4 regions of the Anoxybacillus ayderensis genome follow, and region 4 is predicted to be linked to each of the others. Evidence: riboswitches for the same ligand, from Rfam matches in the RefSeq annotation. Region 4 holds a riboswitch; each other region holds the start of a gene.

Region 1 (4,042 bases), 140 kb from region 4:
ACGATCACTTCTTGTTTATTTCCTTCTGTCGGACTGTAAGCATAGTTGCTTAAACTTTGTTTCGTCGCTTTTAGCTCCGCCTGCAAATGTTGTGATTTCATCATGAGCGGCACAAAATCTTGATTCGACGATTGAATCGAAAGCATATTTATAATAATAAACACAATAATAGCCCCTGCAATGACGGGTGTAGCTAATGAGTGAAATAACAATCGTTGTTTAATCGTCATCATATTCCTCCTTTATTTTGCGATGCCGTTTGTCGCTTTTTCTTTCCATTTTTCAAGCGTCGCTTGTTGCTCTGGAGTGAACGTCACGACGCGAATCGGTGCCAAATCGACGCCATTTTCTTTTAAGCCAAGCTGAACCGTCCCTTTTGGCACTTCTTTCGTTTCAACGTATTGTTTAATGACTGTATATAATGCGACATCGACATTTTTTAACATCGATGTAACAACCGCTTTTTCCGCATAAAAATATTGGTCGCTATCGACACCGATCGCATATTTTTTATTCATTTCCGCCTCGCGCAGCACGCCGACACCTGTAAATCCAGCCGCCGCATACAAGACGTCTGCCCCATTTGCGATCATTTGTTTTGCAATTTGCGCCCCAAGCTTATCATCACCGAAATTGCCGGCATACACTTCTTGCACGTTCGCTTCCGGTTTAACCGCTTTTACCCCTTGAATAAAACCGTTCGCAAATTTACGAATAAGCGGCACATCCGCTCCGCCAACGAAACCGACGTTGTTCGTTTTCGTCAACATGCCAGCGACTACGCCCGCTAAAAAGCTTCCTTCATCTTCTTTAAACGTAATCGATGTAATGTTCGGTAGGTCAGATACCGCATCAATTAATACGAATTGCTGTTTCGGATATTTTTTCGCGACTTTTTCTAAATCTTGTTGCACCATAAATCCTAATCCGATGACGAGATCGTTTCCTGCTTCAACGAGCTCCGTTAATCCTTTTTCATACGTCTCGGTTTCTTTTAACTCACGGTAGTCAAAAAAGATGCCGAGTTCATCGCGCGCCTTCATTAATCCTTTAAACGCCGAATCGCTAAATGACTGATCACCGAGTCCGACGTCTGACAACATAATGCCCACTTTTATTCGCTCTTTCGGTTGAAAAGAACCCGTTTGCGAACACCCTGCGGCAAGCAACAAAACGAATGCCATCAAGAGTGAAATCATTTTTTTCATCAAATTTCCTCATCTCCTTATCTCTCGATCAAATCGTGCTTCATTTATTATATCGACACATTCCGACATTTTGTTTACTTTTTATAATATAAAGATTTTGTAAAGTTGTTCGTATGCCAACAATCGACTATAATGGAAGCACAACGAATTTATGCTGAGGTGGTTCATATGTCAAAAGAAAGTTCATTTGATATTGTGTCAAAAGTCGATTTGTCGGAAGTGACGAACGCAGTCAACATCGCGTTAAAAGAAATTCAAAACCGCTACGACTTTAAAGGAAGCAAAAGCGACATTTCGCTTGAAAAAGATGAACTCATTCTCATTTCTGACGATGAGTTTAAACTGGAGCAACTCAAAGATGTGCTCATCGGCAAACTCATTAAACGCGGCGTGCCGACAAAAAACATTCAGTACGGAAAAGTGGAAGCAGCATCTGGCGGAACGGTGCGCCAACGTGCGAAACTCGTCCAAGGCATCGACAAAGACAATGCGAAAAAAATTAACACAATCATTAAAAATACAGGCTTAAAAGTAAAAAGTCAAATTCAAGAAGACCAAATTCGCGTCAGCGGCAAAAGTAAAGACGACCTACAAAAAGTGATCGCCGCCATTCGCGAGGCAGATTTACCGATTGACGTTCAATTCGTCAACTACCGTTAAGAAGGCGCTTTGCCTTCTTTTTCTTTTTTGAAATAAAATAGTTGAATATTTCTAAAAAATCAGTTACATTTATGAGTAACTTCATACAACATCTTATCGAGAGAAGGGGAGGGACTGGCCCGATGAACCTTCAGCAACCTGACGATCGTCAAGGTGCTAAGTCCAGACAAGCGATTCGCTTGGAAGATAAGAAGGAGCGCGTCAAGTCTTCTTCTTATGGGGAAGACTTTTTTACTTTAAACGAAGAAACGGAGGAATGGACGTGGGATTGTTAGATGATTTAAAAGAACGCATCGTCATCGCTGATGGAGCGATGGGGACATTATTATATGCGCACGGCATCGATCGTTGTTTTGAAGAATTAAACGTCACAAAACCTGAAGAAATTGTCCATATTCATGAAGCGTATATTGAATCAGGCGCAGAAGTCATTCAAACGAACACATACGGCGCCAACTACGTGAAACTAGCACGTTACGGGCTGCAAGATGACGTAAAAAAAATAAACGAAGCGGCGGTCGAACTTGCGAAAAAAGCGGCAAAAGGGCGCGCCTACGTGCTCGGTACGATCGGAGGACTGCGCAGCACGAATAAAAGCACGATTTCGCTTGAAGAAGTGAAACGGACGTTTCGTGAACAGCTGTACGTGTTGTTAAACGAAGGGGTCGACGGACTTTTGCTTGAAACGTATTACGATTTCGAAGAATTGCAAACGGTGCTTTCCATCGCTCGCAAAGAAACGACGTTGCCGATCATCGCCCACGTCACGTTGCACGATATCGGCGTTCTGCAACACGGAATGCCGCTTGCCGAAGCGCTGACCGAATTAGAACAACTCGGTGCCGATGTCGTCGGCTTAAATTGCCATCTCGGCCCGTACCATATGTTGCGCTCGCTTGAAGAAGTGCCGATTCCAACACGCGCTTTTTTATCGGTATATCCGAACGCAAGCTTGCCGCAATATCGCGACGGTCGCTTTATTTACGAAACGAGCGAACAATATTTTGAAGAAACGGCGCGCGCCTTTCGCGAGCAAGGAGTTCGGCTTATCGGCGGCTGTTGCGGCACGACGCCAAAACATATTGCGGCCATTGCTCGCGCCCTTTCCGATCGCACACCTGTATATAAAAAAGAAGTAAAACAGCGCCATCCGATCGTCGTCCAAGAAGAAAAACAAACGACAGCCCCTTCTCTTGCCGACATCGCTCGCACGCGCCGATCGATTATCGTCGAGCTCGATCCGCCGAAAAAACTCGGCTTAACGACATTTTTAGAAGGAGCAAAGGCGTTAAAAGAAGCGAACATTGATGCCTTAACGCTTGCCGACAATTCGCTTGCGACACCGCGCATTAGCAACGTCGCTGTCGGCACGATCGTCAAACAACAGCTCGGCATGCGCCCGCTCATTCATATTACATGCCGCGATCGAAACTTAATCGGCTTGCAGTCGCACTTAATGGGGCTTCATACGCTCGGCATGACCGACGTGCTCGCTTTAACAGGCGATCCGTCAAAAGTAGGCGACTTTCCGGGCGCAACGTCCGTCTACGATTTATCATCGTTTGACCTCATTTCGTTAATTCGCCAATTTAACGAAGGGCTTTCGTACTCAGGAAAACCGCTCGGACAAAAAACGAACTTTTCGATCGCTGCCGCCTTTAACCCGAACGTACGCCATTTAGATAAAGCGGTGAAGCGGCTCGAGAAAAAAATTGAATGCGGGGCGCACTACTTTTTAACACAGCCGCTTTATAGCGAAAAACAAATCGAAGACGTGTATGAAGCGACGAAACATTTACCGACGCCCATTTACATCGGCATTATGCCGCTCACAAGCGCGCGCAACGCTGACTTTTTACATCACGAAGTGCCGGGCATTACATTGTCTGACGACATTCGCAACCGCATGGCCATGTGCGCAAACGACCGTGTTCAATCAACAAAAGAAGGATTAGCGATCGCAAAAGCGCTCATCGATGCCGCGTTCGATTTATTCCAAGGCATTTATTTAATTACACCATTTTTACGTTACGATATGACGGTCGAACTCGTTCGCTACATTCATGAAAAAGAGCGGCTCGCAAAAGAAAGGACGGTTTATCATGGCTAGTTTATTTGAACAGCTTGAAAAGAAAATTTTAATTATTGATGGAGCGATGGGGACGATGATCCAA
Region 2 (4,042 bases), on a different contig from region 4:
TATGTACTACTATATGTTTCATTGAATGAAATGGTTTGTACGAACATATGAAAAATGAAAAAGCTGCCGAAAACAGGCAGCCTTTTCATTTATGCGATCGGTCCCCCGAATTGTTCAATGCGTGGATCAACGTTTGTGAATTTTTTAAAGTTTTCACGGAACTTCGCCGCAAGTTCTTTTGCTTTTTGTTCATATGCTTCTTGATCTGCCCATGTGCTTTTTGGTTGCAATACTTCATCAGGTACACCTGGGACGTGAAGCGGAATATGCAGACCGAAAATTGGGTCTTGAACGGTTTCTACGTTGTTTAATTCGCCTTCCAACGCAGCTTTGACCATTGCGCGCGTATAAGACAGTTTCATCCGTTCACCAACACCGTATCCGCCTCCTGTCCAACCGGTGTTGACTAAAAATACTTGCACGCCATGAGCGTCAATTTTTTGTCCGAGCATGTCTGCATAGCGTGTTGCAGGAAGCGGTAAAAACGGTGAGCCAAAGCAAGTAGAAAACGTTGCTTCAGGTGCAGTAATTCCGCGCTCTGTGCCCGCTAACTTGCTTGTATAGCCGCTTAAGAAATGATACATTGCTTGTTCTTTTGTTAATTTGCTAATTGGAGGCAATACACCAAACGCATCGGCCGTTAAAAAGACGATCGTATGCGGATGACCTGCAACGCTCGGTTGGACGATATTGTCCATTGCTTCAAGCGGGTATGCTGCGCGCGTATTTTCGGTTAACGTCGCATCGTCATAGTTTGGTATGCGCGTGTCTGGATCAATCATGACGTTTTCTAATACGGAACCGAAGCGAATCGCATCGAAAATTTGCGGCTCTTTTTCGCGTGATAAGTTAATGCATTTCGCATAACATCCGCCCTCAATGTTGAACACGCCGTTATTTGACCAACCGTGTTCGTCATCGCCAATTAGGCGACGGTTTGGGTCAGCAGAAAGCGTTGTCTTTCCTGTGCCCGATAAACCGAAAAAGAGCGCCACATCTCCTTCTTGACCTACGTTTGCTGAACAATGCATCGGAAAGATTCCTTGTTCTGGCAATAAAAAGTTCATGACCGAGAAAATCGATTTTTTCATTTCCCCTGCATATTCTGTTCCACCAATCAGCACGGTACGACGTTCAAATGAGATGATAATAAACGTTTCTGAACGCGTGCCGTCAACAGCTGGATCCGCTTTAAATGTCGGTGCAGAAATGACCGTAAATTGTGGTTCATGCGTTTGTAATTCTTCCGTTGTTGGACGAATAAACAATTGATGGGCAAATAAGTTATGCCAAGCAAATTCATTGACAACTTGAATTGGCAAACGATAAGCTGGATCCGCGCCTGCAAAGCCGTTGAATACAAATATTTCTTCTTTCGTCATTAAATAATCGATCACTTTATTGTACAGTTTATCAAATACTTCTTCAGAAATTGGTTGATTGACAGTTCCCCAATCAATTTTATGTTTCACAGACGGTTCTTCCACAATATATTTATCTTTTGGAGAACGACCTGTATATTTCCCAGTTGTTGCACAAACTGCTCCTGATGAAGTGAGAACGCCTTCTTTGCGAGTTAATACTTTTTCTACTAATCGTGGTACAGATAAGTTATGAAAAACCCCATCCCTTTGTAAGAGTGTTGATAATTTGTTCGTCAATTCAATGGAATTCATCGGACAAAACCTACCTTTGTTTGATTTATCTTTATGTAAAAAGTATAACACATTTTGATAAATAGTCCATACTAATTCGTGTATTTTTCTTGAATTTATTTTCAAGATCATTACAGTAGAAAAAACGTTGACTCGCTTCATACAGATGTGATATGATGCTGAGATGAACGGATACTCTTATCCCGAGTTGGTGGAGGGAGACAGGCCCGATGAAGCCCAGCAACCGTCACATACGTGAAAAGGTGCTAACCTGTGGCAAGGGGACGCCCTTGAACGATAAGAGTGAAAGGCGCAGACAAATGCAAAAACCTTTCCTCTAAGGGAAAGGTTTTTTTCACGATAGACCATAATAAGAGGGATGAGTACCGTATCATTTTTCATTATACTGAGGAGGAATGTTTGAATGCCTAAACGTCGTCTGTTTACATCTGAATCTGTAACGGAAGGGCATCCGGATAAAATTTGTGACCAAATTTCCGATGCGATTTTAGATGCGATTTTAGCGAATGATCCGAATGCCCGTGTCGCGTGCGAAACGAGCGTAACAACAGGACTTGTTTTAGTGAGTGGAGAAATTACAACATCTACATATGTAGATATTCCGAAAATTGTTCGTGAAACAATTCGTGAAATTGGCTATACGCGTGCAAAATACGGCTTTGATGCAGATACGTGCGCAGTATTGACGTCAATTGATGAACAGTCACCAGATATCGCAATGGGTGTTGACAAAGCGTTAGAAGCTCGCGAAGGACAAATGACAGATGAAGAAATCGAAGCGATCGGTGCAGGTGACCAAGGATTAATGTTTGGCTTCGCGTGCAACGAAACGAAAGAACTTATGCCGCTACCAATTTCTCTAGCACACAAACTTGCACGCCGTTTAGCGGAAGTGCGTAAAGAAGACATTTTACCGTACTTACGTCCAGACGGAAAAACGCAAGTGACAGTCGAGTACGATGAAAACGGCAAACCTGTACGTATCGATACGATCGTTGTTTCTACACAACATCATCCAGAAATTACACAAGATCAAATTGTACGCAACATTAAAGAGCATGTCATTCAACCTGTCGTTCCGGCAGAATTGATCGATGAAAACACAAAATATTTTATCAACCCAACAGGACGTTTCGTCATCGGTGGTCCACAAGGTGACGCAGGGTTGACGGGACGTAAAATTATCGTTGACACATACGGTGGTTATGCACGTCACGGCGGCGGGGCATTCTCAGGAAAAGACCCAACGAAAGTAGACCGCTCAGCAGCCTATGCGGCGCGTTACGTAGCGAAAAACATTGTCGCGGCAGGTCTTGCAGATAAATGTGAAGTGCAGTTAGCATATGCGATCGGTGTTGCAAAACCTGTATCGATTTCAATTGATACGTTCGGCACGGGCAAAGTATCTGAAGATGTATTAATTGAAGTGGTGCGCAACAACTTTGACCTTCGTCCGGCGGGCATTATTAAAATGCTTGATCTTCGTCGCCCGATTTACAAACAAACAGCTGCTTACGGTCACTTTGGTCGCACAGATATTGATCTTCCTTGGGAACGTACAGATAAAGCAGAAGTGTTAAAACAACAAGCGTTACAGTTGGCGAAGTAAGAAAGGAGAGAGAGTTACGGAATGTAGCTCTCTCTTTTTTCACAAGTATGTTCTTTTGCAGTTGTTTGATGATCATGGGACAGGGAAAAGCGATAGTAGCTAAAAATGTTGGACATTATGGTTTGGCATGCTGTTTACTCAGAAGGAAAGTGAATCGCCCCTTGCTCGCTCTTACGCGTAATGAGAGAAACGTTTGTGCACCACTTGTTCATAATGAGAAAGAAGTTCGATGAATATGTTATTCCAGTCTTTTGTTTTTGCATATTCTCGACCACATTTCCCCATTTGCTTTCTTTTTTGTTCATCTTTCAATAAGTATTCAATTGCTTCTTTCCAAGTGTTTAAATCATCAGGAGAGCGTAATAATCCTGTTTGTTGTTCAGTGACGATAGTTGTAACCCCACCGCGATTTGCACAAACAACAGGAGTGCCCGATGCAAATGACTCTAACACAACATTCCCAAACGTTTCTGTAGGAGATGGAAATGCAAATATATGTGCAGCGGCGTATGCTTCTGCGAGCGCTTCCCCATTTAAAAAACCAGTAAACGTGACGTTTTTCGAAGCTTTTTGTTTTAACTGCTCTTTTAACGGCCCATCCCCGACGATCACCCAACGAATAGAAGGCGACATTTGTTTGGCAAGTTCAATAAGTAGATCGACATTTTTTTCTTTCGCTAAGCGACCGACGTATAAAATGATATGGCGTTCTGTAATGTGATATGTTTTTCGGAACGATTCGTTATTTTCGCGTGGA
Region 3 (4,042 bases), on a different contig from region 4:
GGTGCGCTTGTATCTGCTTACGTTCCTCTTATCGACGAATCAGGGGAAATCGTAGGGGTGTTAGGAGCGGATTTTGATGCAACGAGTATTTATGAACTGATGAAAGAGAACGAAAAAAAGATGTTGTTTTTGACTATTAGTATGCTATTGGTTGTTATACTAATGGTTTTCCTTTTAACGTTATACCTCGTTAAACCATTGAAGCAGCTAACAAAAAGCGTTTATCAATTACGTGAAGGAAAGTTTGATGTAACGTTTGAAGTAAATCGATCGGATGAAATTGGGGAACTAGCCAACGCTTTTGCGTATACGGTACATGAGTTGCGTACGATTATCGATGGGGTGACGCGCACATCTGTCGACTTGAATGAGTCTGCTGGACAAATGTTGAAACGTACAGAAGAAGCTGCTCACCGTATTGAATGCGTGTCGGAGGATATCGATCGTATTTCTAGTGAAACGAATCAACAGCAAGCATATATTGAACGCATTAGCTTAACGATTGATGAAATGTCTCGCGCACTCCAGTCCATTGCTTCGTCTTTAGACGAAACGGTACATGCATCGCAGCACATTAGTCATTTATCGCAAAAGGGAAAAGAGAAAATGGAAGGTTCTACTTATCAAATGAAGAAAATTTCTGAAAAACAGCAAATATCGGTGCAACTTGTCCAAGAGCTTGAAAATAAATCGAAAGAGATTCATCAAATTGTAGAGCTTATTTCTCAAATTGCTGCACAAACCAATTTATTAGCTTTAAACGCAGCGATTGAAGCAGCGAGAGCAGGAGAGCATGGGAAAGGGTTTGCCGTTGTATCGGAGGAAGTGCGAAAGCTAGCTGAACAATCAAGTGAAGCGGCAAGCACGATCGCTGGATTAATTGAAGATATTTTAGTAAAGATGGAACGAGCGGTGAAAGCGATGAATGAAAGCACGCAAGAAATTTATTCTGGAACGAGTGTTTTAGCTGAAACAGGAGCCTCGTTTTACGAAATTATTCAAGAAGTCGCGCGCGTCTCGGATCAAATTGAGTCGATTTCAGCTGCCACAGAGCAATTAAGTTCAAGCAGCGAACAAGTCGTAGATGCCTCTCGTGCTGTTCAAGCGATCGCAAAACGAACGGCTAGTTCGATGACCACTTTTGCTGGCGAAATGCATCAACAGGCCGTTTTCACTCAACAATTGAGCGATACTTCGAAGGAGCTACATCATTTATCACATAAACTTCAAGAAATGATTCGACACTTGAATCGACGTGCAATGTAAGGACGTTAAGGGAAACATCTTCCAATTTTTTATATAATAATTTTTATTGACATCGTCCTTCTTTCGATGATATACTCACATTCGTAGTTCAACATCATTCTTGAATACATTAAAACGTTAACTGAATAAAGCGTTTAAAAGCGCTCTTATCAAGAGAGGTGGAGGGATGTGCCCGATGAAACCCGGCAACCGTCAGCGCTGCTGAAATGGTGCCAATTCACACAAAGCGTTTGCTTTGAGAGATAAGAGACAGAATGGACGATAACGCCTTTCTGTTCTCTTGAACAGAAAGGCTTTTTTCATGGAAGGAAGGTGACAGCGACGTGATTACTTTATCAAATGTAACGAAAGTATACAAAGCAGCAAGCGGAAATGTGACTGCGGTCGATCATGTAAACTTGCATATTGCAGAAGGAGAAATTTTCGGCATCATCGGTTATAGCGGAGCGGGAAAAAGTTCGCTTATTCGATTGTTAAATGGACTAGAAAAGCCGACAAGCGGTGAAGTCATTGTCGATGGAAAAGATATGGGGAAAATTAGTGGGAAACAATTACGACAAGCTCGTCAGCAAATCGGGATGATTTTCCAACATTTCAACTTACTTTGGTCGCGAACGGTGCGTGAAAATATTGCTTTCCCGTTAGAAATTGCCGGTGTGCCGAAAGAGGAACGGATGAAGCGTGTCGATGAGCTCATTCAACTCGTCGGCTTGCAAGGAAGAGAAAATGCATATCCGTCGCAATTGAGCGGAGGGCAAAAACAGCGCGTCGGCATTGCGCGTGCGTTAGCGAACAACCCGAAAGTGTTGCTATGTGATGAAGCGACGTCGGCCCTTGACCCACAAACAACCGATTCGATTTTAGATTTGCTCGTCGATATTAATAAACGTCTCGGTTTAACGATCGTGTTAATTACACACGAAATGCATGTCATTCGTAAAATTTGCGATCGCGTAGCGGTCATGGAAAACGGAAAAATTGTTGAAATGGGCGAAGTGCTTCATGTATTCCGTAAGCCAGAGCAACCGATTACGAAACGATTCGTCCAACAAGTGACGGAGCCGGAGGAAACGAAAGAAGCGATGTTGCATCTTCTTGAACGATATCCGAACGGCAAAGTTGTTCAACTTACATTCGTCGGCGAAGCGGCTGAGCAACCGCTCATCACGCAACTTATTCGCCAATTCGATTTGAATGTGAATATTTTGCAAGGGAAAATTTCGCAAACGCATCACGGTTCATATGGGGTGCTATTCATTCATTTAGACGGTGCGAATGAAGAAGTTGAGCGAGCGCTCGCTTTTATTCGCCAGCAAGAAGTGGAAGTGGAGGTGTTGGCGAATGTGGAATGAACTATTCCCGAACGTCGTTTGGGATAAAATATGGGCAGCGACAATGGAAACATTGTATATGACCGCTGTTTCTGTTGTAGCGACGTTTGTACTTGGCATTTTACTTGGTTTATTGCTGTTTTTAACGTCTAAGGGAAACATATGGGAAAATCGTTTCGTTAACGGTGCTATTGCGTCGTTCGTCAACATTTTCCGCTCGATTCCGTTTATTATTTTAATTATTTTGCTTATTCCGTTTACAAAACTTGTCGTTGGCACGATTCTTGGAGCAAACGCTGCGTTGCCAGCACTCATTATCGGTGCCGCACCGTTTTATGCGCGCATGGTAGAAATTGCGCTTCGTGAAATCGATAAAGGTGTCATTGAAGCCGCAAAAGCGATGGGTGCGACGACATCGACAATTATTTGGAAAGTGCTCCTTCCAGAAGCGCTTCCTGCACTTGTATCTGGAATTACAGTGACGGCGATTGCGCTCGTTGGATATACAGCGATGGCAGGAGTTGTTGGCGCTGGAGGGCTCGGAAATTTAGCGTATTTAGAAGGGTTTCAACGCAACAATAACGATGTTACATTTGTTGCAACAGTGCTCATTTTAGTGATTGTCTTTATTATTCAGTTTATTGGTGACTTTGTCACTTCTAAAATAGATAAACGATAAAAAGGAGGAAGAAACAAATGAAGAAATGGATCTCTTTACTTGTTGCTGCAATTGTTGTTTTAGCGCTTGCTGCTTGCGGAAAAAGCGAAAGTGCGGAAGAAAAAACGAATAAACTTGTCGTTGGTGCATCAAACGTACCACATGCGGAAATTTTAGAGCGAGCAAAACCGATTTTAAAAGAAAAAGGGATTGAATTGGAAATCGTGACGTTCCAAGATTATGTATTGCCGAATAAAGCGTTAGCTGATAAAGAGTTAGATGCAAACTATTTCCAACACATTCCTTACTTAGAAGCACAAATGAAAGAACATGGTTATGATTTTGTTAACGCTGGCGGTATTCATATTGAACCAATCGGCGTATACTCTAAAAAATATAAAAGCCTTGAAGAACTACCAAACGGGGCAAAAATTATTATGAGCAACTCTGTTGCAGACCACGGTCGCATTTTATCGATGCTTGAAGAAAAAGGTTTAATTAAATTAAAAGATGGTGTTGATAAAACGAAAGCGACAGTTGATGATATCGTTGAAAATCCGAAAAACTTAGTGTTTGAAGCAGATGTCGAAGCTGGTTTACTTCCTCAAGTATATAAAAATGACGAGGGAGATGCGGTATTAATTAACGCTAACTATGCGTTAGATGCTGGCTTAGATCCAGCGAAAGATCCAATTGCGGTAGAGTCACCAGAAAACAATCCATATGTTAACATTATTGCGGTTCGTAAAGGTGACGAAACACGTAAAGAAATTCAAACGCTCGTTGA
Region 4 (4,042 bases):
TTCGCTGACGACATGACCATGTCGGTCGACGACATACATCGTATTCGTCATTTGTTTGTCCGTTTTTTTTGCTACCGATCCGCCGACAATATGCACATCGTACGTGCGCGCAAGCGAGGAAAGAAACGTTTTTGTATCTTCGCCGTTTTCGTCGGCGATGTCCGTTAATCTCGTTAAATCGTAGCCTGTCGTCCATAGTTCTGGCAAAACGACGACGTCGACGTCACGCGCCATTTGTTCCATGTAGCGCACGATCGTTTGTTTGTTTTTTTCAGGCGCTCCAAACGCAATGTCCATTTGTATGCAAGCAATGTTCATTTCATTCACCTCGAAAAATTTTCTTTACATTTTGATTTTTACGATATATGATACATGACTAGAATTTCAACCTTTTTGTGAAGTAGGTGTGCGAAAAATGAAAACATTTCCGCAATCGAACTTGTTACAACAACTACCGAAGCAATTTTTTGCTTCGCTCGTTCAAAAAGTGAATGCGGTCATTGCTGAAGGGCATGACGTCATTAATCTTGGGCAAGGAAATCCGGATCAGCCGACCCCTGCTCATATTGTAAACGCGATGCAACAGGCGGTAGCAAAGCCAGCGTATCATAAATATTCACCGTTTCGCGGGTATTCGTTTTTGAAAGAAGCCGTAGCGACGTTTTACAAACGGGAGTATGGGGTAACGGTTGATCCCGAAAAAGAAGTCGCCATTTTATTTGGTGGGAAAGCCGGGCTCGTTGAAATGCCGCTTTGTTTATTGAACCCCGGCGATGTCGTGCTCGTTCCCGATCCCGGTTATCCGGACTATTGGTCGGGCGTTGTGCTCGCGCGGGCGCGCATGGAAATGATGCCGCTGCGAGCGGAAAACGACTTTTTGCCCGATTATGAGGAGTTAAACGAAGACGTTGTCCGCGAAGCAAAACTCATGTTTTTAAACTATCCGAACAACCCGACAGGTGCGACAGCAACGGAATCGTTTTTTAAAAAAACCGTTTCGTTTGCTGAAACATACGGCATTGCCGTCGTACACGATTTTGCGTACGGGGCGATTGGTTTTGATGGGAAAAAGCCAATCAGCTTTTTACAAGTCGAAGGGGCGAAAGATGTCGGCATTGAAATTTATACGTTTTCGAAAACGTACAATATGGCAGGATGGCGCATCGGCTTTGCGGTCGGAAACGAAAGCATGATTGAAGCGATCAACGTTTTGCAAGATCATTTGTATGTGAGCATGTTCGGTGCCATTCAAGAAGCGGCAGCGGTCGCGCTTTTACAGTCGCAACAATGCGTCGAGGAGCTTGTCGCCACGTATGAAGCAAGACGGAATACGTTTATTCGCGCGTTAAACGACATCGGCTGGAACGTCCAAGCGCCAGCAGGCTCGTTTTTTGCGTGGCTTCCGGTGCCAAAAGGATATACGTCTGAGACGTTTGCCAATCTTTTGCTTGAACAAGCGCATGTCGCTGTTGCCCCAGGCATCGGCTTTGGTGAGCATGGGAAAGGATATGTGCGCACAGGGCTACTCACAAGCGAAGAACGGCTAAAAGAAGCGGCGGAACGAATCGGGAGGCTACAACTTTTTTAAAAAATCGTTGACAAAATGAAAGACTGCTGTCATAATTCGAATTAAATTTATGAAAAATGAACCATTTGAAAAATTCCATACATTGCGAATTCTTATCAAGAGTAGGCGGAGGGACGAGCCCGATGAAGCCCGGCAACCGACTTAACAAACGTTAAGCACGGTGCTAATTCTCGCAGCAGTAGGCTGAGAGATAAGAAGAGACGAACAATTAGCCTCTTCTTATGAAGAGGTTTTTTATTTGTAAAGGAGTGGCACGATGATTACAGCAACATATTTGATTCATGATGACAAAGATTTGGCGAAAAAAGCGGAAGGGATTGCGCTTGGGCTTACTATCGGGTCGTGGACCGATTTGCCGCAGCTTGAACAAGAGCAGTTGAAAAAACATAAAGGTGTTGTTGAGTCCATTGAACAGCTTGAGGAAGATGAGCGAGTCAATACGTATTTCGGGAAGCGATTGAAACGGGCGCTCGTGCGCATTTCATATCCGAGCGTTAATTTTAGTGCCGATTTTCCAGCGATTTTGACGACGACGTTTGGCAAATTGTCGTTGGATGGAACGATTAAACTCGTTGACCTGACGTTTTCTGACGAATTAAAACGAGCGTTTCCGGGTCCGCGCTTTGGCATTGACGGCATTCGTGAAAAGCTTGGCGTCTTTGACCGTCCGCTTGTCATGAGCATTTTTAAAGCGGTCATCGGACGCGATTTGCGATATGTGACCGAGCAATTAAAACTGCAAGCGCTCGGCGGTGTCGATCTCGTGAAAGACGATGAAATTTTGTTTGAAAACGACTTGACGCCGTTTGAAAAACGCATCGTCGCAGGAAAAGAAGCGTTACAAGACGTGTACGAACAAACAGGGCATCGGACGTTATATGCGGTGAACTTAACAGGAAAAACGTTTGAACTAAAAGAAAAAGCGAAGCGCGCAGCGGAGTTAGGCGCGGACGTGTTGTTGTTTAACGTGTTTACATACGGACTTGACGTGCTGCAAGCGCTTCGCGAAGACGATGACATTCGTTTGCCGATCATGGCGCATCCGTCATTTAGCGGCGCGATCGCTTCCTCGCACGTGTATGGAGTGAGCTATGCGCTTCTTCTTGGCAAACTATTGCGCATGGCAGGAGCGGATTTTTCGCTTTTCCCGTCTCCGTACGGAAGCGTGGCGCTTGAAAAACAACAGACGCTTGCGATTGCCGATGAACTGACGAAAGAAGAGCCGTTTGTTCGCGCGTTCCCTGTCCCATCCGCTGGCATTCATCCGGGGCTTGTGCCGCTTTTAATTCGCGACTTTGGCATCGATTGTGTCATTAACGCAGGCGGCGGGGTGCACGGTCATCCGGCCGGAGCGGTTGGAGGCGGTCAAGCGTTTCGTGCCGCAGTAGAAGCGGTGCTTTCAGGGCGTTCGCTTCATGACGCGGCAAAAGAAAACGAACCGTTACGACAAGCGCTTGATTTATGGGGGAGCGCATCATGAAGCCAGTCATTTTTTGCGACTTTGACGGGACGATTACGTTAAACGATAACATTATTGCGATTATGAAACAGTTCGCTCCACCGGAGTGGGAAGCGATCAAAGACGATATACTTGCACAAAGATGTTCCGTACAACAAGGCGTCGGGCGCATGTTTTCTCTTTTACCGTCGTCATTGAAAGAACAAATCGTGCAATTTTTGCTTGACAACGCCCGCATTCGCGACGGATTTTCGGAGTTTGTCGCATTTACGAAACAAAAACACATTCCGCTTTATATCGTCAGCGGCGGCATCGACTTTTTCGTTTATCCGTTGTTAGACGGTTTGATTGAAAAAGAACGCATTTTTTGCAATCGCGCGGACTTTCGCGGTGAAACGATTCAAATTACGTGGCCGTATGCGTGCGATGAACATTGTCAAAATGAATGCGGCTGTTGCAAGCCGTCTCTTCTTCGTAAACTCGCGCCAAAAGGAGCGAAAACGATTGTGATTGGCGATTCGATTACGGATTTAGCGGCGGCAAAATTAGCGGATCATGTCATCGCCCGCGACTTTTTGCTTGAAAAATGCCGTGAGCTTCACTTACCGCATACGCCGTTTGCGACGTTTTATGATGTCATCAATGCGTTAAAAGAAAGCGAGGTGGTCGCATGAGGCAAAAAAAATGGGAAGAGCTTGCCGAGGTGAAACGGGAGCTAGCGGCGCGCGATTGGTTTATGGGAACAAGCGGCAATTTGTCGCTCAAAGTGAGCGATGAGCCGCTCACGTTTCTTGTGACTGCAAGCGGCAAAGATAAACGAAAAGAAACGGCAGAAGATTTTTTACTCGTCGGTGCGGACGGACAGCCAGCGGAAGCGACGTCTCTTAAACCGTCAGCGGAGACGCTTCTTCACGTCCACATTTACAACAAAACGAACGCCGGCTGCGTCTTGCATGTGCATACCGTTGACAACAACGTCATTTCGGAATGGTACG

The links. Region 4 has a riboswitch for S-adenosylmethionine ahead of mtnW (2,3-diketo-5-methylthiopentyl-1-phosphate enolase). Riboswitches for the same ligand answer to the same signal wherever they lie in the genome.
Region 1: linked by a shared signal. The riboswitch ahead of HNR63_RS03080 (bifunctional homocysteine S-methyltransferase/methylenetetrahydrofolate reductase) and the one ahead of mtnW (2,3-diketo-5-methylthiopentyl-1-phosphate enolase) in region 4 are both predicted to bind S-adenosylmethionine.
Region 2: linked by a shared signal. The riboswitch ahead of metK (methionine adenosyltransferase) and the one ahead of mtnW (2,3-diketo-5-methylthiopentyl-1-phosphate enolase) in region 4 are both predicted to bind S-adenosylmethionine.
Region 3: linked by a shared signal. The riboswitch ahead of HNR63_RS01895 (methionine ABC transporter ATP-binding protein) and the one ahead of mtnW (2,3-diketo-5-methylthiopentyl-1-phosphate enolase) in region 4 are both predicted to bind S-adenosylmethionine.

The regions. Positions count from the first base shown of each region.
Region 1 is NZ_JACDUV010000002.1:153,255-157,296, reverse strand. Features, by position in the region: gene HNR63_RS03095 (methyl-accepting chemotaxis protein) at 1-233, opposite strand, end outside; gene HNR63_RS03090 (BMP family lipoprotein) at 243-1,208, opposite strand; gene HNR63_RS03085 (YajQ family cyclic di-GMP-binding protein) at 1,377-1,868, shown strand; SAM riboswitch class I at 1,959-2,061, shown strand; gene HNR63_RS03080 (bifunctional homocysteine S-methyltransferase/methylenetetrahydrofolate reductase) at 2,131-3,978, shown strand; gene metH (methionine synthase) at 3,971-4,042, shown strand, end outside.
Region 2 is NZ_JACDUV010000004.1:41,474-45,515, forward strand. Features, by position in the region: gene pckA (phosphoenolpyruvate carboxykinase (ATP)) at 90-1,676, opposite strand; SAM riboswitch class I at 1,851-1,959, shown strand; gene metK (methionine adenosyltransferase) at 2,080-3,285, shown strand; gene HNR63_RS06895 (glycosyltransferase family 4 protein) at 3,457-4,042, opposite strand, start outside.
Region 3 is NZ_JACDUV010000001.1:373,703-377,744, forward strand. Features, by position in the region: gene HNR63_RS01890 (methyl-accepting chemotaxis protein) at 1-1,266, shown strand, start outside; SAM riboswitch class I at 1,410-1,515, shown strand; gene HNR63_RS01895 (methionine ABC transporter ATP-binding protein) at 1,590-2,618, shown strand; gene HNR63_RS01900 (methionine ABC transporter permease) at 2,608-3,276, shown strand; gene HNR63_RS01905 (MetQ/NlpA family ABC transporter substrate-binding protein) at 3,294-4,042, shown strand, end outside.
Region 4 is NZ_JACDUV010000002.1:290,758-294,799, forward strand. Features, by position in the region: gene HNR63_RS03810 (carbon-nitrogen family hydrolase) at 1-318, opposite strand, end outside; gene HNR63_RS03815 (pyridoxal phosphate-dependent aminotransferase) at 416-1,588, shown strand; SAM riboswitch class I at 1,678-1,785, shown strand; gene mtnW (2,3-diketo-5-methylthiopentyl-1-phosphate enolase) at 1,845-3,068, shown strand; gene HNR63_RS03825 (2-hydroxy-3-keto-5-methylthiopentenyl-1-phosphate phosphatase) at 3,065-3,721, shown strand; gene HNR63_RS03830 (methylthioribulose 1-phosphate dehydratase) at 3,718-4,042, shown strand, end outside.